DNA from 2 places in the Sinorhizobium arboris LMG 14919 genome. Region 2 is predicted to be linked to the other one. Evidence: riboswitches for the same ligand, from Rfam matches in the RefSeq annotation. Region 2 holds a riboswitch; the other holds the start of a gene.
What was found. A riboswitch is a leader RNA that binds a small molecule or an ion and turns the genes downstream of it on or off. The one in region 2 is predicted to bind S-adenosylmethionine.

Region 1 (14,431 bases), 2.8 Mb from region 2:
GCGGCCGGAAACGGAACGGTTGCCGATCATCATGCTGACGGCGCGCGGCGAGGAAAGCGAACGGGTGCGGGGCCTTGCCACCGGCGCCGACGATTACGTGGTCAAGCCCTTCTCGACGCCGGAACTGATGGCGAGGGTCAAGGCGATGCTCCGGCGAGCGAAGCCGGAGGTCCTGTCGACGCTCCTGCGCTGCGGCGACATCGAGCTCGACCGGGAGACGCACCGGGTCCATCGCCGCAGCCGTGAAGTGCGCCTGGGCCCTACGGAGTTCCGGCTTCTGGAATTCCTCATGTCCTCACCGGGACGCGTCTTTTCCCGTTCGCAACTTCTGGACGGCGTCTGGGGACATGACATCTATGTCGACGAACGGACCGTGGACGTCCATGTCGGACGTCTGCGCAAGGCGCTGAACTTCTCCAACATGCCGGACGTCATCCGGACGGTGCGCGGCGCGGGCTATTCGCTGGAAAGCTGAGGACTGTGCGTCCAATGTCGCCCGTGCCGGCTTGCGACATGGCAAGAAAAAGGGGCCCTTCCGGCCCCATTTTGTTCGTTGTCGAGTGCGCCTGGGAGCGGTCCACTGCTTCATTGAAGCGGCGAAACGCTCTGATGCATTGAACTAAACTGCGCACTTCGCACGGAAACCGTTACGTTCATGATTTCAGGTCGACCAGACCTAAAATCATCGTGATCTAGCGCATGCGCCGGCGCTCGGCGGAGGGTTGGTAGGCGAGCCGGGCGTGATAGGTGCAATAGGGAGAGGCTTCCGGAGATTCGTTGCCGCAGAAGTGGAACTCTTCCTTGAGCGGATCGCCGATCGGCCACTTGCAGGTGCGTTCGGTAAGCTCGGTGAGTTCCAGCCGCCGCGACATCGGCACGACGATGTTGCTGTCGAGTTCCATTTCCTGGTCGATCGCCAGGTCGACTGCGATCTCTTCCTTGAGCGCTGTCGCGCCGGCAGTCCGGGTCACGGTGCGCGTTACCGAACGCGCGGCGTAGTTCGGTGCGCGTGGCGCGGAGGTCGCCCGTTTGGGGCGGGCAGCAGCGGTCGCATTTCCGCCGGCCTTGGCGCGACCGGGCAGGCTCAGGCGGTGAACCTTGCCGATGACCGCGTTGCGACTGACGCCGCCCAACTGCGCCGCGATCTGGCTGGCGCTCAGGCCCTCCGACCACAGCTTCTTCAGTTTCTCGACCCGCTCGTCAGTCCAGTTCATCTCTGCACTCCCCGTTCTCGGCGTTGGGATGGCGGAATCCGTCACCGCTCCCCGGGAAAAGCCCGAAGATTCAACGCGATAATACTTTTGGTGACTAGGTCCGCCGCATGCGTCTAGTAATTGAATATTAACCTACCGGCAGGGTGACTCCGTGGCAAGAGTCGCCGGAATCGCGCCGAATCGATTTCGTGGTTTTCCCCAACTTGCTGTCGGAGCGTTGCATTTTTGCAAGTCCCAAGGCGCGATTTTTTCACGGTTCGGAATCGGTATCTGCAAGCGCCTGCAAACCTTGGTTTTGTTGACATTGCGGTGCGAAATGGGAATAGTGCCTCTCGCCGCCGCGAGGCGGCATTTTTGATTTTTACCGGGCCGAAGAACCCGAGCTGCTGCCGGAATGAAGGAGAGTTCGACATGACCGCAACCACGCCGCTTTACGACACCTATCTGCGCGCGCCGTTGCGTTTCGAGCGAGGTGAAGGCGTTTGGCTGATCGCCGACGATGGCACCCGCTATCTCGACTTCGCAGCCGGTGTCGCCGTGAACTCACTCGGCCACGCTCATCCGCATCTCGTCGAAGCCCTGAAGGCGCAGGCCGACAAGGTCTGGCATTTGTCCAATCTCTACGAGATTCCGGGGCAGGAAAGCCTTGCGCGGCGGCTGACCCAGGTCACCTTCGCCGACCGTGTGTTCTTCACCAATTCGGGTGCGGAGGCGCTCGAATGCGCGATCAAGACCGCACGGCGCTATCATTTCGCCAAGGGGCACGTGGAGAAATTCCACATCATTACCTTCGAAGGCGCTTTCCATGGTCGCACGCTCGCGACGATCGCCGCCGGCGGGCAACAGAAATACATCGAAGGCTTCGGACCGAAGGCGCCGGGCTTCTATCAGGTTCCCTTCGGCGACATCGCGGCAGTCAAGAACGCGATCAATGACGAAACCGCAGCGATCCTCGTGGAGCCGATCCAGGGCGAGGGCGGTATTCGGCTGGCATCGAAGGAGTTCATGCAGGGACTGCGCGAACTCTGCGACGAGTTCGGCCTGCTTCTGATCCTCGACGAGGTCCAGTCCGGGGTCGGGCGCACCGGCAAGCTCTTCGCCCATGAATGGGCAGGTATCACGCCGGATATCATGGCGGTCGCCAAGGGCATCGGCGGCGGTTTTCCGCTCGGCGCCTGCCTTGCGACTGAAGCGGCGGCCGCCGGCATGGTGGCGGGCACGCACGGTTCGACCTATGGCGGCAACCCGCTGGCCGTGGCGGTCGGAAACGCCGTGCTCGACGTGGTTCTTGCCGAAGGCTTTCTCGATCAGGTGCGCGAGGTGGCTCTCGTCTTCCGTCAGGGGCTTGCTTCGCTGAAGGACCGTTTTCCGGATGTGATCGAGGAAATCCGCGGCGACGGGCTGATGCTCGGCATCAAGGCGAAGGTGCCCTCGGCGGACCTGTTGAAGGCAGTTCGCGCCGAGAAACTGCTCGCCGTTCCGGCCGGCGAAAACGTGTTGCGCCTGTTGCCGCCGCTGATCACCACCGCCGCCGAGGCGCGCGAAGGTCTGGCGCGGCTCGAGCGCGCCGCGGAAGCGGTGCGCGGGAAGAGCGGCAACGCCGCGGCTTGAGCGCCCGAACGCTTCGGTTCGAACCGACCCGAGCGGGATCGACAAACGGATTCTACGACAGGACAAAAGGCAGCATGACCAGACACTTCCTCGATCTCTCAGCCATGACGGCCACCGACCTCAGGACCATCATCGACGATGCCCGCGTCCGCAAGTCGGCGACCAAGGCAGGGACCGCCGAGAAGCCGCTTGCCGGCAAGATGCTTGCGATGATCTTCGAGAAACCGTCCACCCGCACGCGCGTTTCCTTCGATGTCGGCATGCGCCAGCTTGGCGGCGAGACGCTGTTTCTGTCGGGCACCGAAATGCAGCTCGGCCGAGCGGAGACGATCGGCGACACGGCGAAGGTACTGTCGCGCTACGTCGATGCGATCATGATCCGCACGACCGACCACCGCCGGCTGTTGGAGATGGCAGAGCATGCGACCGTGCCCGTCATCAACGGGCTCACCGACGATACGCATCCCTGCCAGATCATGGCCGATATTTTGACCTTCGAGGAGCACCGGGGCCCGGTCAAAGGCAAGACGATCGCCTGGACCGGCGACGGCAACAACGTGCTCCACTCGCTGATCGAAGGTTCGGCGCGTTTCGGCTACCGCATGAACATGGCCGTGCCGCTGGGCTCCGAACCGCACGACAAGTTCCTGAACTGGGCGCGCAACAACGGAGCCGAGGTCCTGCTCAGCCACGAGCCGGAGCAGGCGGTTGCCGGTGCCCACTGCGTCGTCACGGACACCTGGATTTCGATGAACCAGGAGCATCGCGCCCGCGGGCACAACGTCTTCCAGCCATATCAGGTCAACGGCGCGCTGATGAAGCACGCGGCGCCGGACGCCCTGTTCATGCATTGCCTTCCGGCGCACCGCGGGGAGGAAGTAACAGATGAGGTCATTGACGGTCCCCAATCCGTGGTCTTCGACGAGGCCGAGAACCGGCTGCACGCGCAGAAGTCGATCCTCGCCTGGTGCATGGGCGTGGTCTGAGGGGTAGAGGCGGGCAGTGCCTGGGCGTCACTTGAAATCGGCTCCATACGACACGATCTACTGCATGTTTCTTCGAATCCTAGCCGATTCAGGGACAAAGCATGCAGCAGGTCAAAGTGCTACAGCGATCTTTGCGCGTCGGACAGGATGCGCGGCGTTGTAGGGAGCGGGCGCTCCGATCTTCAAATCGGTCAGCCGCCCACGCCGGGCATCGCCCACCTGGAAACTCAAGGCGTTTCCAGGCTCGTGCCGGCGGAGAAATTCGTCCATGACGGGATCAAATGGAATGGCGGACGGTTGTACCGGTGCCCGCCGGTGCACTTGGGCGGCCGTGCCGACACGAAGGGGAAGCGAGCGGTTTCCGTGCGCATCCCGTAAAGAGTTTTTTGGAAAGGTCATGACCACAATCCCGGATTGACGCAATCCGGACGATCATGGTCGAGGCAAGGAGCAAGCGATGACAGAAACAGCGCCGGGACTTGGCGAGTTCGATTTTGCCGGTGACGATCAGGTCGTGCCCTTTCAGGTCGAGGGACTCGACGTGCGCGGCCGCGCCGTACAGCTTGGCCCGATGCTTGATGCCATTCTCGAGCGGCACAGCTATCCGCTTCCGGTAGCGCGGCTTGTCGCCGAAACCGTGGTGCTGACGGTCCTGCTCGGAACGTCGCTGAAATTCGAAGGCAAGCTGATCGTCCAGACACAGGGCGATGGGCCGGTCGACCTCGTGGTTGCGGATTTCTCGACGCCGGACCGCGTCCGCGCCTATGCCCGCTACGATGAGGACGCGCTCGCCGCTGCCGAAAAGAGCGGACGCGCTCAGCCTCACGAACTGTTGGGCAACGGCGTCCTCGCCTTCACGATCGACCAGGGCGCGCATACCCAGCGCTATCAGGGTGTCGTTGCGCTCGACGGGGCGACGCTCGAGGAGATCGCCGGCGCCTATTTCCGCCAGTCGGAGCAGATACCGACCAGAGTGCGCCTCGCCGTTGCCGAGCTTCTCGATAAGGACGAGAACGGCAAGCCGCGGCATCGCTGGCGCGCCGGCGGCATGGTCGCGCAGTTCCTGCCCGACGCCCCGGACCGGATGCGCCAGCCGGATCTGCCTGGAGGTGACGGCGACGGAGACGGCGAGGACATTTTCGACGAGGACGACCTCTGGGCGGAAGCCAAGGTGATGGTCGAGACGATCGACACCGATGAGCTGACCGATCCGACCGTCGGGACCGAGCGATTGCTGTACCGCCTCTTCCATGAGCGCGGCGTTCGCGTTTATGAACCGCAGGCCGTTTATGATCGCTGCAGCTGCTCGCGCGAGAAGATCAGGGACGTGCTGGTGGGATTGAGTGACGAGGACATCGAAGGCAGCGTCGAGGACGGCCTGATCAAGGTCACTTGCGAGTTCTGCTCGACGACCTATCGCTTCGAGGCGAGCGAGGTGCGTTCGCAGTAAGGCAAGCGCGCGGGATTAATTGAGGGTGCGGACGAGGCCCGGCGAATCGAGCGAGAAGGCGGGGATGGCGACATTGAAGGTCTCCCCGCCTTCCGCTTCCATGCTGTAATGGCCGAACATCACGCCGGACGGCGTATCCAGGGGGCAGCCGGAGGAGTACTCGTAGGTATCGCCGGGATTGAGCAGCGGCTGCTCGCCGATAACGCCGGGGCCGCTGACCTCGTCCACCTGCCCGTTCTCGTCGGTAATGTGCCAGTAGCGGGTCATCAGGCGGACCGCGACGTCGGAGTGGTTGGCTATGATGATGCGATAGCCCCAGACATAGCGGCTGTCATCGGGATCCGACTGCTCTTCCAGGTAGTACGGCTCGACCGTCACTTCGATGTCGCGTGTCAATGCGCGGTACATGTGCAACACCCTGTTCCAAATCCGTACGCGTATTCTACAGCAATATGGTTTCGTCAAGAATAACAGCAAGATTGTGCCCGTGGCATTCAAATTCATGGACTGCACGGCCTATGAAACCTATCGGGGCACCGCATCTTAGCCCCTTCCTCCCTTATTCCTGTGCTCGTCACTGGGGTTCAGCAGTGCCGCGCCTGCGGCGCGAAAGGCGTTCATCCAAAGGGCTTGGCCTGGTTGGCTTGCTGTGACAAGCACAGGAGCGAGAATTGCAGAAGAGGTCGAACGGCTATGCTCGACGGGGCACTTCGAAAACATCTGGATCCGGTTCTGGACAGGCTCGGCGCCGCACTGGCGGGCCGCGGGGTAAGCGCCGATGCCGTCACGATCCTCGGTCTTTGCCTTGGTCTTGCTGCAGCCCTGCTGGTCGGTCTCGGCGCCTATCTGCCCGCAGCGGCCCTGATCCTCGTAAGCCGGCTCTGCGACGGCCTTGACGGGGCCGTCGCCCGCGCGAGCCGGAAAACGGATTTCGGCGGTTTTCTCGACATCGTCCTCGATTTCGCCTTCTACGGCGCCGTCCCACTGGGCTTCATCGTCGCCGATCCGGCCGCAAACGGTCTTGCCGGCGGCCTTTTGCTCTTTGCCTTCTATGTCAACGGCGCGAGCTTCCTCGCTTATGCCGTGATGGCCGAGAAACGCGCCATGACGACCGAGGTGCGCGGTGCGAAGTCGCTCTACTTCACCACCGGCCTGGCAGAGGCGACCGAGACGATCGTCTTCTTCCTTCTCTCGTGCCTTTTCCCGGCGTGGTTCCCGGTACTGGCGTCGGTTTTTGCGCTCGTCTGTCTCTATACCGCGCTGTCGCGGATCGTTCTCGCAAGACTGGCATTTCCGGACGACCGGCAATAAAGCGCCCGCTGGCGAGGGCAGCGGGCGCGGCTCGGCTGCGCAGATGCGCGTCGCTCAGGCCTTCACGCCGTTCAGCGCCCTTGCGAAATCCTCGAGCAGGTCTTCGCTGTCCTCGATTCCCGCCGAGAAGCGCACGGTTCCGGCGGAGATGCCGAGTTCGGCGCGGGCTTCGTCGGTGAGGTTCTTGTGCGTCGTGGTGGCCGGATGGGTAATCAGGCTCTTGGAATCGCCGAGATTGTTGGAGATCCGGACGATTTCGAGCGCGTTCTGCAGGACGAACGCTGCTTCCTTGCCGCCCTTGAGCTCGAAGGCGACCAGCGTCGAGCCGCCGCTCATCTGCTTCGCGATAAGGTCGGCCTGCGGGTGATCCTTGCGTCCCGGATAGATGACGCGGGCGACCTGCGGCTGCTCAGCAAGGAAGTCCGCGACGCGGCGGGCATTTTCCGTCTGCTGCTTGACACGGAGCGGCAGGGTTTCGATGCCCTTCAGCAGCGTCCAGGCATTGAAGGGCGACATGGCCGGGCCGGTGTGACGGAAATAGTCGTGCAGATTCTCGTCGATCCACTCCTTATTGGAGAGAACGACGCCGCCGAGGCAGCGGCCCTGGCCGTCGATATGCTTCGTCGCGGAATAGACGACGACATGGGCACCAAGCTCCAGCGGCTTCTGGAAGAGCGGCGTGGCGAAGACGTTGTCGACCACCAGCTTGGCGCCGATCTGATCGGCGAGCCTGGCGACGCCGGCGATGTCGATCACTTCGAGAGTCGGGTTCGTCGGACTTTCGAGGAAGAAGACCTTGGTGTTCGGACGCACCGCGTCTTCCCAGTTCTTGAGATCGCGACCGTCCACCAGCGTGCACTCGACCCCGTATTTCGGCGCCAGCGTCTCCACAACCCAGCGGCAGGAGCCGAAGAGCGCACGGGCGGCGACGATGTGATCGCCGGCCTTCACCTGGCAGAGAATTGCCGCAGAAACGGCCGCCATGCCCGAAGCGGTGGCGCGCGCGTCTTCCGCCCCTTCGAGCATGCACATGCGTTTCTCGAACATGTCGTTGGTCGGGCTGCCGTAGCGTGCATAGATGAAACCGTCGGTCTCGCCCTTGAAACGGGCCTCCGCCGCTTCGGAGGTGTCGTAGACGAAGCCTTGCGTCAGAAAGATCGCTTCGGAGGTCTCGCCGTACTGGGAGCGGAGCGTTCCGCCATGGACGAGTTGAGTTGCCGGGCGCCAATTCTTGCTCATGAGACGGTCACTTTCAAAAACAAAAAACCGGTCGCGAAACGACCGGTTTGACACCCGGCCTTTTTAGCTACTTGTTTAACGTGGCTGCAAGCCGACCGGCCAAATCACCACGGGATAAAGGTCCAATACTGCCTGGCCGCGCTTGCGTCAATTCCCGGAGTTTGGTTTTGTCTGGCAACTGAACATGAGGATAGGAATGGGCCGCGACACAGGGATTTTGGCCGACCGCGCCATTGCAGCGCTGTATGCCTCGGGACGTCTGAAGAGCGAGAGGCCGCTGGATGATGACCAGATCCAGCCGGCCAGCCTCGATCTTCGCCTTGGGTCCAGGGCGTTCCGCGTCCGGGCGAGCTTCATGCCCGGCCCTTCTCATCTGGTCGCCGACAAGCTCGACCGGCTCAAGCTGCATGTCGTCGATCTGAGCGAAGGCGCCGTGCTTGAAACCGGCTGCGTCTACATCGTCCCGCTGATGGAAAGTCTCTCGCTGCCGCCGAACATGTCGGCTTCCGCAAATCCGAAGAGCTCCACCGGCCGTCTCGATATCTTCACGCGCGTGATCACCGATCGGGCGCAGGAGTTCGACAAGATCCCGGCGGGCTACAGCGGCCCGCTTTACCTTGAAATCAGCCCGCGGACCTTTCCAATCGTGGTCAGGCGCGGTTCGCGGCTTTCGCAGATACGCTTCCGCATCGGCCACTCGGTTCTTTCCGAGCAGGAATTGCTGGCTCTGCACGAAAGCGACGTGCTCGTCGCCAGTGATCGGCCAAACGTTTCGGGCGGCGGCATCGCCCTTTCCATCGACCTCAAGGGCACGGGGCCGGATGGCCTGATCGGCTATCGCGGCAAGCATCACACGTCGGTGGTCGACGTCGACAAGAAAGCCCAGCACGCCGTTTTCGACTTCTGGGAGCCGCTCTACAGCCGCGGCCGCGACGATCTCGTCCTCGATCCGGACGAGTTCTACATCCTCGTGTCCCGCGAAGCCGTGCATGTGCCGCCGCTCTACGCCGCCGAAATGACGCCCTTCGATCCCCTGGTGGGCGAGTTCCGCGTCCACTATGCTGGTTTCTTCGATCCCGGCTTCGGCCATGCATCGGCCGGGGGCAGCGGCAGCCGGGCGGTGCTCGAGGTCCGCAGCCACGAGGTGCCGTTCATTCTGGAGCACGGGCAGATCGTCGGCCGCCTCGTCTACGAGCACATGCTGGAACGTCCGGAGGGACTTTACGGCCTCGACCTCGGCTCCAATTATCAGGCGCAGGGGCTCAAGCTCTCCAAGCATTTTCGCGCCGAGTGAGCATTGTGCTTGACAGATCGCGGCTGTTGAGGAAATTTCCGGATCTGTCGCGGGTGTAGTTCAGTGGTAGAACGCCAGCTTCCCAAGCTTGATGTCGTCGGTTCGATCCCGATCACCCGCTCCACTTCCTCCTGCCATAGAGGCGCCGTGCCGCTGCGAATTTTCTGGCTATTCGTTCTGTCGGTCGTTGTCGCCGCAGGGGCGGCTTTGGCGCAGCCGAAGGACTTGCCGCGGCTCTTCGACGCCCGCGAGCGGATTGCCAAGCCGGACCTCAGCGGCCTCGCCAGGCTTCGCTTCCTGACGACCGTCGATTTCCCGCCTTTCAACTTCATCGACCAGTCGGGCAAGCTGTCGGGCTTTCATGTCGACCTCGCGCGCGAGATATGCCGCGAGCTTGAGATCGAAGCCAAGTGCCAGATCCAGGCGGTGACCTATCCGGAGCTCATGCCGGCTCTCGAGCAGGGGCAAGGGGAAGCGATCGTCGCCGGCATCGCCGTGACCTCGGAACTGAGGCAGCGTTTCGCCTTTTCCCGTGCCTTCATGCAACTGCCAGCCCGCTTCGTCATCAACACCAAGGCCGCCGGCGCGATCACCGGCCCTGCCGATCTCGGGCAAAAGCCTGTCGGCGTCGTCTCCGACACCACCCATGAGGCAATGCTGAAGGCATTTTTCCCGAAGCTCGAAGCCAAGGGCTTTCCGGACCGGGACGCGCTGCTCTCCGCGCTTCGCGAGGGCACGGTTGCGGCAGCGTTCTCCGATGGCATGCAATTGTCCTTCTGGGTTTCCGGCAGCCTCGCTGCAGGATGCTGCGCCATGCTGGAGGGTTCCTATTTCTCCCAACACTTCCTGGGTGAGGGACTGATGATCATGAACCGAAAGGCCGAGCCGGCCCTGACCCAGGCGATCGACCACGCTTTGCTGGCGCTCTCGCGCAGCGGCAGACTGGAGGAAATCTATCTTCGCTATTTCCCGAACGGAATTTACTGAGGAGAGGGGTACTCGCTGCATTTCCCTCATCTCATCTTGCTCTATCCTATTCACGCCGGAACGGCAGCACGAGCGACCACAGGAGCTTTACCGGCTTGGTGCGCCCATAGGCCCTCAAACCTGTCTCGATCGCATCGTCGCCGCGCGATGGGTGGGCGACATAGGTCGAGAACAATCGGTCCCAGACAGAGAGGTTGAAACCGAAGTTTGAATCGGTCTCCCGCTTTTCCACGGAGTGGTGGATGCGGTGCATGTCGGGCGTGACGATGACCAGGCGCAACAGCCTGTCGGCGTTTTTCGGCAGCCGCAGATTGGCGTGATTGAACATAGCGCCGGCATTGAGCACGATTTCGAACAGGAGTACGGCGAGTGGAGGGGCGCCGATGAGAATGATCACCGCGCTCTTCCAGATCATCGACAGCAGAATTTCGAGGGGGTGAAAGCGAAGGGCTGTGGTGACGTCAACGCCGGGATCCGCATGGTGGACGCGGTGGATCCGCCACAGGACCGGTAGCTTGTGAAACACGACGTGTTCAAGCCATATGGCGAAGTCGAGCGCGACGAAGGCGATCAGGCCGGCAAGCAGCGGGGCGATGCCGAGAGCCGGGAGCAGCCCATAGCCGCGTCCCTGAGCCCAGATAGCAACGCCAGTGGCGGCAGCCGGAAAGGCGACGCGAAGCAGGAGAGAGGACAGGACAAGTATAGACAGGTTGGTGACCCAGCGGCGCGCCTTCAGGGCCTGCATCAGCTCCGGCCTTTCCAGTCGAGGATGAAGAAGCTCGAGCGCTGCCAGCGCGGCGAAGGCGGCGGCAAAGGCGCCGAGCCGCCAGACCGGTTCCGCGAGACCGAAATAGAGCATGCGTCGATCCCCGCTGCATCAAACTCTACCCACCATATTGTCCTGCGCCGGGAACGGGCAAGGACCTGTTTCGGGTGGTGCCTATTTGCGGAAGCGCGCGATGGCTCCGCGCTCGATCGCCGCGCAGGTGAGCTTGTCGAGGCCCAAGCGGTCGCGCAGCAGCTGCAGCAGCCGGATTTCCTCGTTGCGGATACGCTGATCGGCAGCGGCGATCTCGACGGCAAGGGCATAGGCGGTTTCATAGAGGCGCTTCGGCAGCGCCTCTCGCACCATCTCGAGTGCCACGTCGAGGCCTTCCGGGGCCGCGAGCTGAGCCGCGCATTCGCGGCCGATATGGATCAGGTGATCTTCCTCGAAACCGTCGAAGGCCGGCAGGAACCGCACGAGCACGCCGATGCGCGCAAACTCGTCGTCGGTCATGTTCCGGTCGACGGCGGACATCATGACCATGACGTGGACGAGGGCTTCGTGCTGGCTGAGACTTGCGGACATCCTGCCTCCAGTTCCTTTCGTTGTTCTCATTGGAGCCGCGATGCATGACCAGTGCATAGCGGGTTAGGGACCTTCAATCGTGGATGACAGTTAAGGACTTGCTCAAAGCCTTACAAGTCCGGCGCGGCGTGTTCCGGGATGACGCTTGCAGCCGGATCGTCGAGCGCGAGGGGCGTTCGGGCGAGATCGCGCGGGTCGTCCCCGAAGAAGCCGAGCCTGGAGGTTTTTGCGGCTTCTGCCTTCGCCTCAAGCGCCGTGCCCGGCAGCGGTTTCGCCCAGCCGTTGCTGACCAGCCATTCGGCCACGTCCCGACCGCCGACGCTGCACCGGGCATTGACGGTTCCCGTGGAACCATCCGCGCCGTCGCAGACGAGCGCGCGCCCCCTCAGAAAGTTGCGGAACGCCGTGCGTGCGACCATGCCGCAGGGCCAGCTCTTGCCCTTGGCCTGGCAGACCTTCTCCGGCTTCTCGGGTTCGATATCCTTGAGCTGCAGGGTCGTGTCGCCGGATCGGACGAGCCCGGCGGCAAGCGCAACCGGCCGCGGGAAGACGGCGGACGCGGGCTTCTCCTTTTCGGGCGCCCTGGAAAGCGGTGGTGTCGCCGCGATCCGTTCCAGCGGTTTGGCGATGCCGTCCTCCGGCTGGTTGAAGAGGCCCGGCCCGACCGGCCTGACCACCACGCGAGATCCTTTGCCCGAGCCTGCATCCGGTCCGGGGGAAGGGGGAGCGGCATCGGTGTCGCCTGGAGGTTCCTCCGAAGCCGGCTCGCCGGCCGCTGCGGCTTCCGGCGTTTCGAGTACGAATTCAGGCGTTTCGGCGCTGTCGCGGTTGCGGATGGCCGCGGCCCCGGCCATCAGAATGCCTGCATAGAGGGCGAGGGCGGCAAGCCCGCCGGCAATGGTGAAGAGCCTCGGCCGCATTCGAAGGGTCCTATTGGCTGGCCCAGATGATCCGGGCGATCCATTCCACGTCTTTCATCTCGAAATTGCGGTTGGGATGGTCGGGATTGAGCGAGACGAGCTCGATGCCACGGGGCGTTTGCCGGGCCAGCACCTTCGCCATCACCTCGCCCCCGCGCGTCTTGACCACGACGCGGTCGTTGCGGCGCACCTGTGCGCCCGGGTCGACGATCAGGATATCGCCGTCGCGATACAGCGGCAGCATGCTGTCGCCCTGAACCTCGATCGCATAGGCACCGCCCTGCCTCCGCTCGGGCGTGGGAAATTCGATAGTGTCCCAGCCCTGGCCGACCGGAAAGCCGCCGTCGTCGAAAAACCCACCGGCGCCAGCCTGCGCGAAACCGATCAACGGGATGCCCGGCGCTGCCGATGCCTCTTCCCGTTCGCTTCTGACGGCATTGGGCTCCATCAGCGCGAGGAACTGATCGACGGTCGCTCCCGTGGCCTGCAATATCTTCGATATCGACTCGGTGGAGGGCCATCTGTCGCGCCCGTCGGTGGACTGGCGCTTCGACTTGTTGAAGGAGGTGGGGTCCAGGCCAGCCCGCCGCGCAAGCCCTGACGGCGAAAGCCGATGGCGTTCTGCCAAGGCGTCGATCGCGCGCCAGATGCTGTCATGTGAGAGCATGTCGACCCATCTTCCGAAAGGAGAGGCGATGCGGGCGGCACGGCCTGCCGTTTCGCGTCTGCGAATACCTTAGCCAAGCGCCGAACGACCGTAAAGGACGGCGAGGAAAATAGTCCTTCCTCCCTTTGCGATTAAAGGACGGCGTACGGCAGATGCGGTGGTCTTCGAGGGTGAACTCCTGCGCAGCTGTGCTAAATAAAGCAGCTTTACTCCGGGCCAAGAGGCGTGCTTGCTTGCAATCCTGAGATCGGAACGGCATCTCATTGCCGCTTTTCTCGCTGCGCTCGCCGGCGTCGCGCTCGAGCATCATCTGCTCGAGGCCGGCCGCGCCGCATCGCTCCTAGGTGCGACCCTGATGGTGGCGGCAATCGTGCTTGCTTCCATGCGGGTCGCCCATCATGCCGAAGTGCTTGCCGCCAAGGTCGGCGATCCCTACGGCACGATGATCCTGACGCTCTCCGCGGTGCTCGTCGAAGTCGTCATCCTCGCCATCATGATGACCGGCGAGACCTCGCCGACGCTCGTGCGCGATACGATCTATTCGGCGGTGATGCTCGATATCAACGGAATACTGGGACTTGCGGCGCTGCTCGGTGGTCTCAAACATGGTGAGCAGCCCTATAACGACGATTCCGCCCGCACATACAGCGTCATGATTCTCACGGCCATGGGCATTTCCATGCTCGTTCCCGAATTCGTGCCGCAGTCGAAATGGCATTACTATTCCGCTTTCACCATCGGCGCGATGATCGTGCTCTATACGCTGTTCCTGCGCATGCAGGTTGGCGTGCACAGCTATTTCTTCAGTTACAGCTATCCGCGCGCCAAAGCGGGAACTGCCGCAAGCCGGCTGGAAGGCGAGCCGGTGCTTCCTTCCGTCGTCGTGCTCGTCCTCGGCGTGGTCGTGATCGGCTTTCTCGCCGAAATCATGTCCGGGCTGTTGTCGGCCGGGATCAAAGGTACGGCTGCGCCGCCGGCGCTTGCCGCGATCGTCGTCGCTGCGATCTCCGCATCGCCCGAGGTCATGACGGCAATGCGCGCCGCACTCGCCAACCGCATGCAGGCAGTGGTGAACATTGCGCTCGGCGCTTCGCTCTCGACCGTGATCCTGACCGTACCCGTCATGGAGGCGATTGCCCTTTATACGGGCCAGCCCTTCATCATGGCCATGTCGCCCGTGCAGACGGTCATGGTTGCGGTAACGCTCATTGCCGCCGCGATTAATCTCAATGACGGTCAGACCAATGCCATCGAGGGCATGACGCATTTCGTGCTCTTCGCGACCTTCATCATGCTGTCCGCCCTCGGGCTTTAGTGCTCAAGCCGGCTGCTCTTTCATCGCCTTGCGCGCCACCACGCCCTCATAGGCGGCTTGCAGCGTTTGTCGCACGGAGGGTCCTT
Region 2 (14,431 bases):
AAGGGTGCGGCAATGCCGGAAAGCGCTCTCGGGCCACCCGCCACGCCTGCCGGGAAGAACTTTGCCAGCCGGACGCCTCGCGCCGTCGCGAGCGTCAGGTCCGTCGGCGTCATGACGCCCGGGCAGAATGGCAGGGCCGCAGCCTTGGCCGCATCGACGACCTCGGGGTCGTATCCGGGCGCAAGCGCGAAACGGGCGCCGCATGCGATCGCCTGATCGAGGCTCTGCCTGTCAAGGATCGTGCCCGCGCCGATGCAGAGATCCGGCCGGGCGTCGCGGATCGCCGCCAAGACATCAGCGGCGGCGTCCGTACGAAAGGTTATCTCGGCAACCGGCAGCCCGCCCTCCAGAAGGGCGTCGGCGAGCGGCACCGCGTCGGAAACGCGTTCGATCGCAACCACGGGCACTACGCCGAGACGGGCAATAAGATCGATCGGGTTTTTCATGGGGGCTTGCTCCTTCAATCTGTCCGTTGCTCAGGCATATCGTTTCATCAGGCTCGCGACGGCCTCGCCGCTGCGTGCGCGGTATTCGCCGTTCTCGACGAGCTGCCAGCCGCCCCTTGCATCGCTCACGACGCGATGACGCATGCCGTTGGATGCTTCGATGATCCCGTAATCCTGGCCGCTGTCGGAGGGATAGGCGAAGACCATGACGAGATCGTCGTCGCCGACATTGATGGAACGATGGATCCAATAGGGCGGAACGTAGCAGATCGTCTGTGGGCCGATCTCGACGATGCGCGTCTCACCCTCGGGCGATTCGAGCTGCATCAGGCCCTTGCCCGCCTGGCCGTAGTATATTTCCGGCCGGTCCGCCTTTGCGTGAATATGGCCCCGCGTCAGGAAGAATTCCCGGCCGACCAGGCCGGGGCTCATCCGGGTCACGCCGTAGATCAGATCGCCGGCGTGATCGCCCGGGCGGAAATCCTCTACCTCGTAGACAACCGGATTGCCGAGCCGACGGATGAGGTCCGCATATGCCGTTGCGTCTTCGTAAAGTCCTTCGAGATCGCTGAGCCGCTTTTCATAGCGTCCCGTATTTCCGCTCATCGCGCCGCTCATTGCGTCGACTACGCTCGTGACCGGTTCTCTCAACATTTCAACCTCCAGATTGCGTAGTAAAAGTACATAAATGAACAGAATGATACCCGCAAGGGCAAAAATTCGCACGATAAGCGCCCAGAAAAGCCGCGGGTGGGCCAAAAAATCATGTTGACGATGAAAAGATATGTAACTACGCTACATTTCGGCCAAGAAGAGAGGCTCGCGATCAATCGCGTCCACCCGGAGGAGAACTCATGACCCGCACATCAAAGACCGCGCTCAAGATTGCATTGGCTGCTGCCGCATCGCTGCTGGCGATCAGCGCCGCCGAGGCTGCCGAGTGCAGGATCGGCATTTCGATGAAAACGCTCGACGCTCCCTACTTCGCCGCGCAGGAAGTTTCCGCCAAGAAACATGCCGAAGAGCTCGGATGCGAGGTGATCTCAGCCGACGCTCAAAACGACCTCAACAAGCAGATTGCCGACATCGAAGACATGGTCGCCCAGGGGATCGGCGCGCTGATTGTCAATCCGCGTGACAGCAAAGGCATGGTTCCGGCGGTGAACGCCGCGACGGCCGCCGGCGTGAAGGTCTTCGTCATCGACTCCACCCTGGATCCGACGGCAAACTTCGTGACGCTGGTGCAGTCTTCCAATAGCCGCAACGGCATGCTCGTCGGACAGTGGCTGGCCGACCAGACGAAAGGCAAGGACCTGAAGATTGCGCTGCTTTCCGGCGACAAGGGCAATGAAGTGGGGCAAGAGCGCCGCCTGGGCGTGCTGGCGGGCCTCCTCGAGGGGCAACTGCGCAACGAAGGCCGGGCGCGCTTCGAAGTGGTGGGCCAGGGCTGGGGGCTCTGGGGTCACGAAGGTGGCCTCAAAGCGATGGAAGACCTGCTGGTCGCCAATCCGGACATCAATGTCGTGCTCGGCGAGAACGACTCGATGGTCCTCGGCGCCCGCAAGGCGCTGGAACAGGCGGGCCGCGTCGAGGACGTGCTGCTCCTGGCCGCTGCCGACGGACAGAAGGAAGCGCTGCAGATGATCAGGGAGGGCACCTACGGCGCCACTGGCCTCAACGATCCGGCGCTCGTCGCCTCGACGGCCGTAGACCTCGCCAAGAAGGCGCTCGACGGAGAGCTGCCCGCGGACCTTTCGAAGGTCACCTACACGACGCCCACGGCGATCACGAAGCAAAACGTCGATCAGTACTACAAGGCCGACGCCGTCTTCTGATGCACTGATCCTCCCCGCCGGCGGGTTCTTCGCGGCTCGCCGGCCGCCATCCGTCGGGACGGTTCCAGGACCTGCCAGGCGTGAAAGAGGCATTTTTCACCATGGAAAATCTCGTAGAACTCTCCGGCATCCGCAAATCCTTCGGCGGCGTCCATGCGCTGCAGGGCGTGGACTTCGCGCTTCGAGCAGGCGAGGTTCACGCGCTTCTCGGCGAGAACGGCGCGGGCAAGTCGACCCTCATGCGGGTGCTCGGCGGCGAATACCGCGCCGAGGCCGGAACGGTAAAGGTCGCGGGCGAGGAGCCGCATTTCCGATCGCCTTCCGACGCCATATCGAAGGGTATCGCGATCATCCACCAGGAGATGGCGCTTGCGACGGACCTGACCGTGGCCGAAAACATCTTCCTATCTGAAATTCCTTCCGTCATTTCCTGGCGCGGTCTCAACAGTCGGGCTCGTGAACTGATCGACAGCCTCGGCTTTTCCATCCACCCGGGTGCGGCCGTGGGCGATCTCTCCGTTGCCCATCAGCAGGTGGTCGAGATCGCCAAGGCGCTGTCCCGCAACGCCCGCGTCATGGTCTTCGACGAGCCGACGGCGGTGCTGTCGGTGCAGGATGCAGAGCGCCTGCTCGGCATCATCAGGGCGCTGCGCGAACGCGGCGTCGGCGTGATCTATATATCCCATCGTCTCGACGAAGTGTTCCGCATCGCCGACCGCATCACGGTCATGAAGGACGGCGCGTCGGTCGCGACCGTCGAGCGCTCCGCAGTCGAGATCGACGATGTCATCCGCATGATGGTCGGCAGATCGCTCAAGGCGCTTTTCGGCGAGGATGTCGAACGGCTGCCCGGTGACGAGGTGCTGCGCGTCGAAAACCTCTCGGACGGCGACCGCATCGGGAACGTGTCGCTGCGGCTGTGCGCCGGCGAGATCATCGGCCTCGGCGGCCTCGTCGGCGCGGGCCGTACGGAATTCGTCCGACTGGTCTTCGGGGCCGAACGGGCGCAGTCCGGCCGCATCTTCGTGCACGGCAAGGAGAAGTCCATCCGCAAGCCCGGCGACGGGGTCAAGGCCGGCATCGGCCTCGTGCCTGAAAACCGCAAGGAGCAGGGGCTCGTTCTTGATTTCCCGATAAGAGTCAACGCCACCATGGCGAAACTCGGCCCCCTCGTGAATCGCTTCGGCTTCGTGCGCCGTGCACGGGAAAGGACGGCGGTGGAGAATCTGGCAAAGCGCCTGCGCCTCAAAGCCGGCAGCCTCGACGATCCTGCGTCCAGCCTCTCGGGCGGAAACCAGCAGAAGGTCGTGCTCGCCAAGTGGTTCCACGCCGATGGCGACATCCTGATCTTCGACGAGCCGACCCGCGGCGTCGATGTCGGCGCCAAGACCGAGATTTACTCGCTGATCAAGGCACTCGCCGCCGAGGGGCGGGCGATTCTCGTCATCTCTTCCGAACATCTCGAACTCTTCGGACTTTGCGACCGCATCCTCGTCATGCGCGAGGGCCAGATCACCGGCGAGCTCGGCCCGGACGACTATACCGAGGAAAAACTCCTGAAGCTGGCGATGGTGAGCCCTGTCGCCCCGCCCGAAAACAGGCCCGAAAAGAGGGTTGTGAACCGATGAGCAGCACCATGTCAGACTTGGCTGAAACTACTCGCCCGTCAATCAATCTCAGCCAAACCCTGCAGCGTTACGGCACGATTGCGATCCTGGTCGCGCTCGTCATCGTGGCAACCTCCATGTCCGATGTATTCCTGACCGAGCGGAACATTCTGAATGTGCTGCGCCAGATCTCCGGCACGAGCCTGATGGCGATCGGGATGCTTTTCGTCATCCTGACCCGCGGCATCGACCTTTCGGTGGGCTCCGTAGCAGCACTCGGCAGCGTGCTTTCGGCAATCGTCGTCCAGAAGTACGGGACCGGTCCTTCGCTGACCGTTACCCTCCTGGCGGGCGCCGCCTGCGGGCTGGGTTCCGGGGTGCTCGTCGCCTTTCTCAAGCTGCCGCCTTTCGTAACGACGCTTGCGATGATGACGGTCGCGCGCGGGTTTTCGCTGATCATTTCCGCCGGCCAGCCGATCGTGATGGGCGACAGCGGCGCGGCGATCACCGCTTTCGGTTCGGGCGCGATCGCCGGCATTCCCTATCCGGTGATCCTGATGGCAGTCGTGTTCCTCATTGCCGGCACCGTGCTGATGTTCACGCGTTACGGCCGTCTCGTGAAGGCGATCGGCTCGAATGTCGAGGCGGTCCGGCTCTCGGGCATTCCGGTCGCATGGTACACCATGTCGGTCTATGTCATCTCCGGCGCGCTTGCCGCGGCCGCCGGGATCGTGTCCGCGAGCCGTACCGGCGTCGGTTCGGCCAATATCGGCGTTGGCGCGGAACTCGATGCGATCGCCGCGGTCGTCATCGGCGGCGCGAGCCTGATGGGCGGACGCGGTGGCGCTTTCAACACCTTCATCGGCGTCATCGTGCTCGGCATCATCGCCAACATGATGAATCTTGCCCGCGTGCCCGGTTATCATCAGCAGGTCTTCATGGGTTGTATCATCATCGGCGCCATGCTCCTTCAATACGCATCCAACTGGCTGCGCCGGTAGGAAGCAGACACCTTGCCCGGAGAGGACGGGGCGGCGGAGGAGGCGGAATTGGCTGCATTGATATCCGAAGACTTGTTTTTGACGATCGACGTCGGCACGGGCAGCGTTCGCGCCGCTCTTGTCGACCGGCACGGCCAGGTGATTGCCATCGCGGCGCGGGAGCACGAGCAGATCGTGCCTCAGTTCGGTTGGTCCGAACAGCGGCCGGCCGATTGGTGGACCGGCGTCGCCGCCTCGATCCGCGACGTGCTTTCCGGCGAGCCGGATGCCAGACGGCGTATTGCCGCCGTTTCGGCTTGCTGGCAGATGCACGGAACGGTTCTGGTCGACGACAAGGGCGGCCTCGCGCGCGAGACTGCGCCGCTGTGGAACGACAAGCGCACCATCGCTCACGTTGCGGCCTTCGAGAAGCGTCACCGGCCATCGACCTATCTCGCCGACAGCGCAAATCCGGCAACACCCGCCTGGCCCGGCTTCAAGCTGCAATGGCTTCGCGACGAAGATCCCGAAGCCTGGCGCCGAACGGCAGCCGTTGTCATGCCCAAGGACTGGATCAATCTGAAACTCACCGGTGAGATCGCCATCGACCGCACCGATGGCGGCGCGAGCTTCCTGATGGACCCGCGGACCGGGCAATGGTCCGAACGGATGACCGGTCTGCTTGGTCTGGACAGGGCGAAGCTCGCGCCGCTGCGCAACCCGATAGAGATCCTGGGGCATGTGACTGCCGAAGCGGCCCGCGAGACCGGTCTTCGCGAAGGCACGCCCGTGCTTGTCGGCGGCGGCGACTATCCCGTTGCGCTTCTCGGCTCAGGTGTCTACCGCCCCGGGATCGGCTCGGAAGTGATGGGCACCTCCGCGATCATTACCGCAATTGCCGAAAAGCCGCTGCTCGACGCGCAGGTCTCGAATGTCGGTACGGTTGAGGGCAACTGGGGCGCCTTCATGCTGCTCGAATCCGGCGGGGACGCCATGCGCTGGGCGCGGCGTGCCTTCCATGAGAAGCAGGCCGGCTATGAAGAGATCGTCGCCAAGGCGGCCGAGGCGCCGGCCGGCGCCGACCGACTCTTTTTCATGCCCTATCTCGCCGGCGAGCGGCTTGGCCACCACCGCAATGCCCGCGCCCAGTTCTTCGGTATCGGAGCGACGCACGGGCTCGCGCATATGCATCGTGCGGTGCTCGAAGGCGTGGCCTTCGCGGTCAAGCGGCACATCGACATTCTCGACCGGATCTCCGGAGCGCCGATGGAGCGCGTCATCGCATCCGGCGGCGGCGCCAGGACGAAACTCTGGCTGAAAATCAAGGCGAGCGTCTACGGCATTCCAATCCTGGTCCCGGCCGAGGCCGAATGCGGCATCGTCGGTTGCGCCGCAATGGCGGCGACGGCGACCGGCCTCTTTCCGCGGGTCGAGGACGCCGCGGAATCCTACGTCCGCTACAGTGAGGAAATCACGCCGGATCCTCGATGGACGGAGACCTACCGGCCGATGCAGGCCTTTTTCGAGAAACTCTATCTTCACAGCCAATCGCTCTATGACGATCTCGACCGGTTGCCATCATGAACCGCAGGGCCGTTCTCTTCGATATGGACGGAACGCTGGTCGACAGCGAGCTGCTGCATTTGGAAACGATGGCGGCGGCAGTCGAGAGCTTCGGCTATATGCTGCCCGAAGGCTTTGGCGACCGCATAACCGGAATGGCGATCGGCGACTGCCACGCATTGCTCGCCGAGAAAATCGGCTTCGCGCCGGCTGCCGCCGACCTGGTCCAACGGAAATATGCCGCCTATGTGGAGCGCGCCGGCGGTCTCAAGATGCGGGCTGGCGCCAGGCAGGCATTGTCGTTCGTCCGGACTTCGGGAGCGGCGATCGCCATCGTGTCGAATTCGGACCGCATGCTTGTCGACGCAAACCTCTCCGCCGTCGGACTTCAGTCCCCTGGACTGGTCAGCGTGACGCGCAACGATGTCCGTCATGGCAAGCCGAACCCCGAACCCTATCTTCGCGCCGCCTGGCTGCTCGGCGTCGAGCCATCCGATTGTATCGTCGTGGAGGACAGCGCGCCCGGGGCACATGCCGGACTTGCCGCAGGCATGACGGTCATCGGCTGGCCGGAGCCGCATCGCGCCGACATCGTCTTTCCCGCCGGAACGATCATCGCGGAGCCGCACGACCTCATCGCGATGCTCCGGCCGCGTCTCTCCCATTCCTCTGAAACCTCTACCCTTCCAAGGATCGCCTGACATGTATCTCGACAAATTCAAGCTCTCCGGCAAGGTCGCCGTCGTCACGGGTGCCGCTCGGGGCATCGGCCTTTCGACCGCCGAGGCGCTCGCCGAAGCCGGCGCCACCGTCGTCCTTACCGACATGAGTCCCGATCTGCTTGCTGCCGCGAGGGAAGGGCTGAGGGGCAAGGGCTATGCGGTGGATAGCGAGGTACTCGACGTGACCGACGTGAAGGCGGTGCAGGCCGTGCACGACGCGATCGTCGCACGCCACCTCCGCGTCGACATTCTGGTCAACAATGCCGGCATCGCGATCTCCAACCACCCGGCCGAGACCATGGCGGACGAGGTCTGGAACAAGGTGATCGACGTCAACCTCAACGGCGTCTTCTGGTGCTGCCGCGCCTTTGGGAGCACGATGCTGAAGCAGGGGACGGGGTCGATCGTCAATATCGGTTCGATGTCCGGCTTCATCGCCAATCGGCCGCAAGAACAGGCGAACTACAACGCGTCCAAGGCAGCCGTGCATCATCTCACAAGGTCGCTGGCAGCCGAGTGGGGTGCGCGGGGCGTGCGCGTCAACTGCGTCGCGCCGACCTATATCGACACGGAAATGAACAAATATGTCTATGAGGACGAGGAGATGTACCGCCATTGGGTCGGCGGAACACCGATGAACCGGCTCGGCCGCACGGACGAAGTCGCCTCCGTCGTCCTCTTCCTGGCAAGCGATGCCGCAAGCCTTATGACCGGCTCGATCGTGCTCGCCGATGGGGGCTATGTATGCTGGTAAAGCCGGTGCAGCCGGGTGTTGCCCGAGGTGCGCGGTTCCCCGGACGCTATATCCAGGGTGTCGGCACGACCGCCCGGCTCGGCAAGGAGGCGAGGGGCTTCGGCGAAAAGGCCATCGTCCTTCTCGACAACGGCGTTTTCGACCTGCTGAAGGCTGATGTCGAAGCATCTTTCGCAACTGGTCCGAAGGTGGAGATCCTCCGCCATGGCGGTGAATGTTGCGAGCGCGCGATCGCGGCCCTGGCGGCGGAGGCGCAGTCCGCGGGCGCGTCTGTGATCGTCGGCGCGGGCGGAGGCAAGGCGCTAGACACCGCCAAGGCGGCAAGCCGCGATGCCGGACTTCCGGTTATCGTCTTCCCGACGATCGCGGCATCGGACGCGCCCTGCAGTGCGCTTGCCGTCGTCTACAACGAGGACGGTACGGTTGCCTACGACACATTCCTGCCGAGCAATCCGGATCTTGTGCTGGTGGATACCGCATTGATCGCCCGCGCACCGGCCCGGTTCCTCGCCGCCGGCATCGGCGATGCACTTGCGACATGGTACGAGGCCGAATCCTGCCGCCGAAGCGGCGCGCACAACTGTATGAAGATGCCGGGCGTGCCGCTCGCCTACGAAATCGCGCGTTTCTGCCGAGACACGATCTTCGAGTTCGGTCCGGCCGCACTTGACGAATGCGATGCGAAAACGGTCGGGCTCGCGCTGGAACGCGTCGTGGAGGCGAATATTCTCCTCTCGGGCATCGGCTTCGAGTCGGGCGGCGTCGCGGCCGCGCATGCCATTCACCATGGGCTCTGCGAGCTTGCCGACGTGCACCACCATTTGCACGGCGAGAAGGTCGCGATCGGTGTGCTTGCGGGACTCAAGCTCAACGGCATGGATGACGAATACGAGCGCGTCCGGCAGTTCTGTCTCGCCGTGCGCCTGCCGACGACGCTCGCCGGTATCGGCATTGCCGAAGCGACACCCGAAAAGCTTGCAGTCGTGGCGAAGCGCGCCTGCCGGGCGGGCGAGATCATTCACAACGAGCCGATCGCCGTGACCGAGGAAATGGTCGTCAGGGCGCTCGAAGCGCTCGTATGATCGCGGAGGGGAGTATGAAGGAAGTGGACGCGTTCAGGGCCGGGCTTTTCTCCGGCAAGACGGTGTTGGTTTCTGGCGGCACGAGCGGCATCGGCCTGGCGCTGGCCAAGGGTTTCGCGCAAGCCGGTGCGAGCGTCATTGCGACGGGCAGCTCGGAAAAACGCCTCGGGGCGGCAAAGGCGGAGAATGGTAGCGGACTCGATTTCCGGCGTCTCGACGTGCGCGACAAGGCCGCGGTCGCGGCTCTCTTTGCCGGGCTCGGGCGGCTCGACGTGCTCGTCAATTGCCAGGGGATTGCCCGGCCGGATGCGGAATGGGATGAAGAGACCTTCATGGACGTGATGGACATCAATCTCTCCAGCGCCATGCGGCTTTCGCGCGAAGGCTTCTCGCTCCTGAAGGAGACGCGGGGCAGCATCGTCAATGTCGCATCCATGCTGAGCTATCTCGCCGACGAGTCGGTGCCGGCCTACACGGCGAGCAAGACGGGCATCGTCGGCCTGACGCGGGCCCTCGCACACAAATATGGCCGCGAGGGCGTGCGCGTGAATGCCGTCGCGCCGGGCTATCACCGCACCGACATGACGAAGCCTCTGTGGTCGGAGCCGGAAAGCGAAAGCAGGATCAGCGGTCGCTCGGCGCTGAAACGCTGGGGGACGACGGAAGACCTCGTCGGGCCGGTTCTCTTCCTTTCGTCGCCCGCCGCCGAATTCGTCACTGGTATCACGCTGCCGGTGGATGGCGGCTATCACGTTGGATAGGTCAGAGCCCAGTTTGGTCTCAGAGCATTTCCAGGAACAGTGCGTAGGGGTTTTCCGTGCGGAGGTGCGTAGTTCGATGCTTTAAACGCTCTGGTGACGAGATCCCGCCTCCACCGCCTCAGCTCTTCATGAACACGTAATCGGTCTCCTGCCGGAGCGTTTCGCCGGGTCTCAGCACCGCCTTCGGGAAACCTTGGTGATTCACCGCATCGGGCCAGATCTGCGTTTCGAGGCAAAGGCCGGCGAAGGGGCCGTAGCGCCGGCCTTCGAGGCCGGGAACCGGTACGTCGAGCTTTTCTCCGGTATAGAGCTGGATGCCGGGCTCCGTCGTCAGCACTTCCAGCGAGATGCCGGAATTGATGCTGCGTACGAGCGCCACGGAGCGCTTCCGCATTCGTTCCGGCGAGAGGCAGAAATTGTGGTCGTAGGCTATCCCGTCGCCGTCGAGCTGCCGTCTCAGCGAGGTCATTTCGCGCAGATCGAAGGCGGTGCCGGCGACGGGGCGGATCTCGCCCGTCGGAATCTGCCGCTCGTCGGTCGGCAGGTAATGGTCTGCGGCGATCATGATGTCGTGACCGAATGCGTTCGGGCTGCCATCGAGGTTGAAATAGCTGTGCTGGCAGACATTGGCGAGAGTCGGCGCGTCGGTTTGCGTTTCGTAGACGACGTTGAACGTGCCGCCCGGTTTCAGCGTATAGGTGCAGGTGATCGTGCAATTGCCCGGATAGCCGGCGCGGCCGTCCGGATCGGTGATCTCGAGCGTTACGCTGTCTTCGGCCAGCCTGAGGATCGACCAGTTGCGCTTGCCGACATTGTCGCTGCCGCCGTGGAGATGCGTGGCGCCCTTCTCGTTGAGCTCGAGTTGATAGGCCTTGCCTTCGAGCGCGAAGCGGCCGCCGCCGATGCGGTTGGCGTTGCGGCCGGGGGTGGCGCCGAAATAGGAGGAATGGGCCGGATAGCTTTCGAAATCCTCGAAGCCGAGCACGAGCGGGGCTGCATGTCCTTCGAGCCGCAGATCCTGGATGACCGAGCCCCAGGTGATCACCGAGGCCGTCAGCCCGCCGCCCTTAAGCGTCATGCGGTGTACGGGCTCGCCGGAGGGCAGGTGGCCGAAGATTTCCGTGTCTGTTCCCATGCATCTCCCCATTTTCCGCGAGTCGGCGCCAACCTGCTGCATTTCCGGCGGTGCGGCAACCGGAAAGTCATGCTTTTTACTTCAACGCTCTCCGATCTTCGCCAACTCGTAGGGCGTCGTCTGGTAGATCTCGTTGATCCAGTTGCCGAAGAAGAGGTGTGCATGGCTGCGCCAGCGGTTCTGCGGCGGAAGCGCTGAATCGTTGTGCGGGAAATAGTCGTGCGGCAGCTTGATCGGCACGCCGGCATCGACATCGCGGAAATATTCCTCGGACAGGGACGTCGAATCATATTCGACGTGATTGAACATGTAGAGCCGATTGCCCTTCTTTTCATGCACGAGGCAGACGCCCATCTCCTTCGACTCCATCAGGATCTCGAGGCCCGGCACCCGGTCGATGTCGGAGCGGCGCACTTCGGTCCAGCGCGACACGGGCACAGCGAAATCGTCGGAAAAGCCGTTCAGATAAACCGAGGAGGGTTTGAGGTTCTGGTGGCGGTAGACGCCGAAGGCCTTCTCCTTCAGCGGATACTTCGGAACTCCGTGGAAATGGTAGATCGCTGCCATCGCGCCCCAGCAGACGTTCAGCGTCGAATGGACGTTGGTCGCCGTCCAGTCGAAGATGCGCTGCAACTCCTTCCAGTAGGTGACCTCTTCATATTCGAGCGTCTCGACCGGCGCGCCGGTGATGATGAAGCCGTCGAACTTGCGGGCCTCCACGTCGTCGAAGGTCTCGTAAAAGGCGAGCAGATGCTCTTCGGGCGTGTTCTTCGGCCGGTGGCCGTTGACCCGGACCAGCGTCAATTCGACCTGAAGCGGCGTGGCGCCGATCAGCCGCGCCATCTGGATTTCGGTCTTGATCTTGTTGGGCATGAGGTTCAAGAGTCCGATCTGCAGCGGCCGGATATCCTGGCGGATCGCCGCGGTCTCGGTCATCAGCCGCACACCCTCGTGAACGAGGGTTTCGAAAGCGGGCAGCGTATCGGGTATCTTGATGGGCATGGGTGTCCACTCGATCGAATACAAAAAAACCGGCGGCGAATTGATCGCGACCGGTCCTCGGAAATCTATTGTTCCCTCGGCCCTTTAGCGACTTCTTTAACGTGGCTGCAAGCCGGCCGGCCAAATCACCACGGATGGTTTGATAGCGCGAGGCAGGTATCGCGGTCAATGAAAAAGGATTCGACGGCCTCGAGCGGCCTCTCTCATCCCGCTGCCGCGACCTTCTCCCCGCAAGCGGCGCGAAGGGACGAGGGCGCTCTTCCAGTTCCCGCACGCCGCTTGCGGGGAGTGGACTGGGGTAGCGTCTCTGCCTTACCCCCGAAACGCCGTGACCTCGATCTCGATCAGCATTTCCGGGCGGATGAGATCGCAAACGATCATCGTCGCGGCCGGGCGGATGTCGCCGAATGTCTCGCCGAAGATCGGGAAGACGCGATCGGCAAGGCTCGCATCGGTGACGTAGTAGTGGTTGCGCACCACGTCCGACAGCGAGAAACCGGCTTCCTTCAAGGCGTTTTCGATCGTCTTCAGGCAGTTGCGCGCCTGTTCCTCCACCGTTTCCGGCATGGTCATGGTGGCGTAGTCGTAGCCGGTCGTGCCGGAAACGAAGCACCAGTCGCCCTTCGCGACGGCGCGGGAATAGCCTGCCGTCTTTTCGAAGGGCGAACCCGACGAGATGAGCTTGCGCGTCATGCCGTAGCTCAGGCCCAGGGGCGCGAAGCGGCCGCCGCCTTCTCGAAATTGTCGATGGAGCGTCCCTTTTCGAGCGTGAGGCCGATATCGTCGAGGCCGTTCAGCAGGCAATGACGTTTGAAGGCATCGACCTCGAACTTGATCGAGCCGCCGTCCGGGCCGGTGATTTCCTGCGCTTCGAGATCGACCGTGAGAATGGCGTTGGAGCCGCGGCTGGCGTCATCCATCAGCTTGTCGAGGTCTTCCTGGCTGACGACGATGGGCAGAATGCCGTTCTTGAAACAGTTGTTGTAGAAGATGTCGGCGAACGAGCTCGAGATGACGCAGCGGATGCCGAAATCGAGAAGCGCCCAGGGTGCATGTTCGCGCGAGGAGCCGCAGCCGAAATTGTCTCCGGCGACGAGAATCTTGGCATTCTGATAGGCAGGCTTGTTGAGGACGAAGTCCGGATTGGGAGTGCCGTCCTCGTTGTAGCGCGCCTCGGCGAAGAGGCCCGTGCCAAGGCCGGTGCGCTTGATCGTCTTCAGGTAATCCTTCGGAATGATCATGTCCGTGTCGATGTTGACGACGGGCAGGGGAGCGGCAACGCCGGTGAGCTTGACGAACTTGTCCATGACTTGGCCTTCGATTTCAGCGGAAATGTCGATAAGCGTTTAGATCAGTTTTGCGCCGAAATGAAGGAGAATCTGCTTTCAGGGAGCGGGATGGGCGCGGAAAACCGCTTCACGCTCGTTCTCATCCCGCTTCCGGCAATCCGATTCTAAAGATCTATGATCGTCCCGCGCCCGTCGTTCCATATCCGCATTTCGCGCTGATTGCTTGTCGGATTCGAACGTGGGTGCGCTTGAGCATGCACAGGCCGTCCGTTGAGCTTGGCGGCGATGGCGCTGCCGACGGCAACAATGGCGGCGATCCCGGCGAGCGCCAGGGCGAGCGAGGCGGTGAACACGAAGGCCACGAGCGTGATGGTGATGGCAGCGGCCGTGAAGAGAACAGAGCGGATGCTTTGCATGATTGTCACCTTTCTGATCGGCATGTGGGTGTTGGCGATGCGGCTTGCAAGAGGGTTCGCTCGTCTCGTCTTGCGCAAAGGTTGAAAGGCAGGCACAACGAACGGCATGACAGGGAACAGCACCAGAGCAATCGACCATCATCCCGTGCGGCTGCGCCGCTCGGTGCTCTCGGTTCCGGCCGACAATCAGCGTGCGCTCGCCAAGGTCTGCGCTCTGGCGGCGGACGCCGTCATCTTCGACCTCGAGGACGCGGTCTTGCCGGACCGCAAGGCTGGAGCACGCGATGCGCTCGTCCGGCATCTTGCCCGGAACCGGCCGCAGGGCGAAACGGTCATCCGCGTCAATACGGCGGGTTCCGGCTTCGGCGAGGCCGATCTCGCCGCGGCTCTCGCGGCCCGGCCCGATGCGATCCTTCTGCCCAAGGTCGAAAGCCCGGCCGATATTCAAGGCCCGCTCGACTGGCTTTCGGAAAGAGACGCGCCGGAAGAGTTGCGGCTCTGGGCGATGATCGAGACGCCGCACGGGGTCGTGAACGCGCCGGCGATCGCCGAGACCGGCCGCACGTCCGGCGGCCGGCTCGACTGTTTCGTCGTCGGGCTGAACGACCTTCGCAAGGAGACGGGCGTGCCCGCCCTTCCGGGCCGGACCTATCTCGTCCCCTGGCTGATGCAGATCCTTCTTGCCGCGCGCGGCAGCGGGCTGGACGCCATCGACGCGGTCTTCAACGATTTCCGCGATCCGGAAGGGCTCGAGGCGGAATGCCGACAGGGGCGCGACATGGGCTTTGACGGCAAGATGCTGATCCATCCGGCGCAGATCGAAGCGGCCAACCGGCATT

Region 1: it holds a riboswitch for S-adenosylmethionine, as region 2 does, so the genes downstream of both, SINAR_RS0112220 (O-succinylhomoserine sulfhydrylase) here and metA (homoserine O-acetyltransferase MetA) in region 2, are expected to answer to the same signal.

Annotation. Positions count from the first base shown of each region.
Region 1 covers NZ_ATYB01000014.1:228,974-243,404, forward strand. Annotated here, with positions in the region: gene phoB (phosphate regulon transcriptional regulator PhoB) at 1-475, shown strand, start outside; gene SINAR_RS0112190 (GcrA family cell cycle regulator) at 693-1,214, opposite strand; gene SINAR_RS0112195 (aspartate aminotransferase family protein) at 1,626-2,825, shown strand; gene argF (ornithine carbamoyltransferase) at 2,900-3,811, shown strand; gene SINAR_RS0112205 (Hsp33 family molecular chaperone) at 4,269-5,261, shown strand; gene apaG (Co2+/Mg2+ efflux facilitator ApaG/CorD) at 5,277-5,669, opposite strand; gene SINAR_RS0112215 (CDP-alcohol phosphatidyltransferase family protein) at 5,955-6,572, shown strand; gene SINAR_RS0112220 (O-succinylhomoserine sulfhydrylase) at 6,627-7,811, opposite strand; SAM riboswitch at 7,854-7,932, opposite strand; gene SINAR_RS0112225 (2'-deoxycytidine 5'-triphosphate deaminase) at 8,008-9,105, shown strand; tRNA gene SINAR_RS0112230 (tRNA-Gly) at 9,155-9,229, shown strand; gene SINAR_RS0112235 (transporter substrate-binding domain-containing protein) at 9,259-10,092, shown strand; gene SINAR_RS0112240 (sterol desaturase family protein) at 10,139-10,951, opposite strand; gene SINAR_RS0112245 (tellurite resistance TerB family protein) at 11,033-11,443, opposite strand; gene SINAR_RS0112250 (thermonuclease family protein) at 11,554-12,363, opposite strand; gene SINAR_RS0112255 (S24 family peptidase) at 12,374-13,030, opposite strand; gene SINAR_RS0112260 (calcium:cation antiporter) at 13,260-14,345, shown strand; gene SINAR_RS0112265 (winged helix-turn-helix transcriptional regulator) at 14,349-14,431, opposite strand, start outside.
Region 2 covers NZ_ATYB01000014.1:3,065,589-3,080,019, reverse strand. Annotated here, with positions in the region: gene eda (bifunctional 4-hydroxy-2-oxoglutarate aldolase/2-dehydro-3-deoxy-phosphogluconate aldolase) at 1-446, opposite strand, end outside; gene SINAR_RS0126145 (glucose-6-phosphate isomerase) at 477-1,100, opposite strand; gene SINAR_RS0126140 (sugar ABC transporter substrate-binding protein) at 1,301-2,281, shown strand; gene SINAR_RS01000000133895 (sugar ABC transporter ATP-binding protein) at 2,383-3,909, shown strand; gene SINAR_RS0126130 (ABC transporter permease) at 3,906-4,889, shown strand; gene SINAR_RS0126125 (xylulokinase) at 4,950-6,452, shown strand; gene SINAR_RS01000000133890 (HAD family hydrolase) at 6,449-7,132, shown strand; gene SINAR_RS0126115 (SDR family NAD(P)-dependent oxidoreductase) at 7,134-7,907, shown strand; gene SINAR_RS0126110 (glycerol dehydrogenase) at 7,898-8,989, shown strand; gene SINAR_RS0126105 (SDR family NAD(P)-dependent oxidoreductase) at 9,004-9,750, shown strand; gene SINAR_RS0126100 (aldose epimerase family protein) at 9,869-10,885, opposite strand; gene metA (homoserine O-acetyltransferase MetA) at 10,967-11,956, opposite strand; SAM riboswitch at 11,952-12,029, opposite strand; gene SINAR_RS0126090 (RidA family protein) at 12,200-12,580, opposite strand; gene leuD (3-isopropylmalate dehydratase small subunit) at 12,589-13,194, opposite strand; gene SINAR_RS0126075 (hypothetical protein) at 13,341-13,592, opposite strand; gene SINAR_RS0126070 (HpcH/HpaI aldolase/citrate lyase family protein) at 13,699-14,431, shown strand, end outside.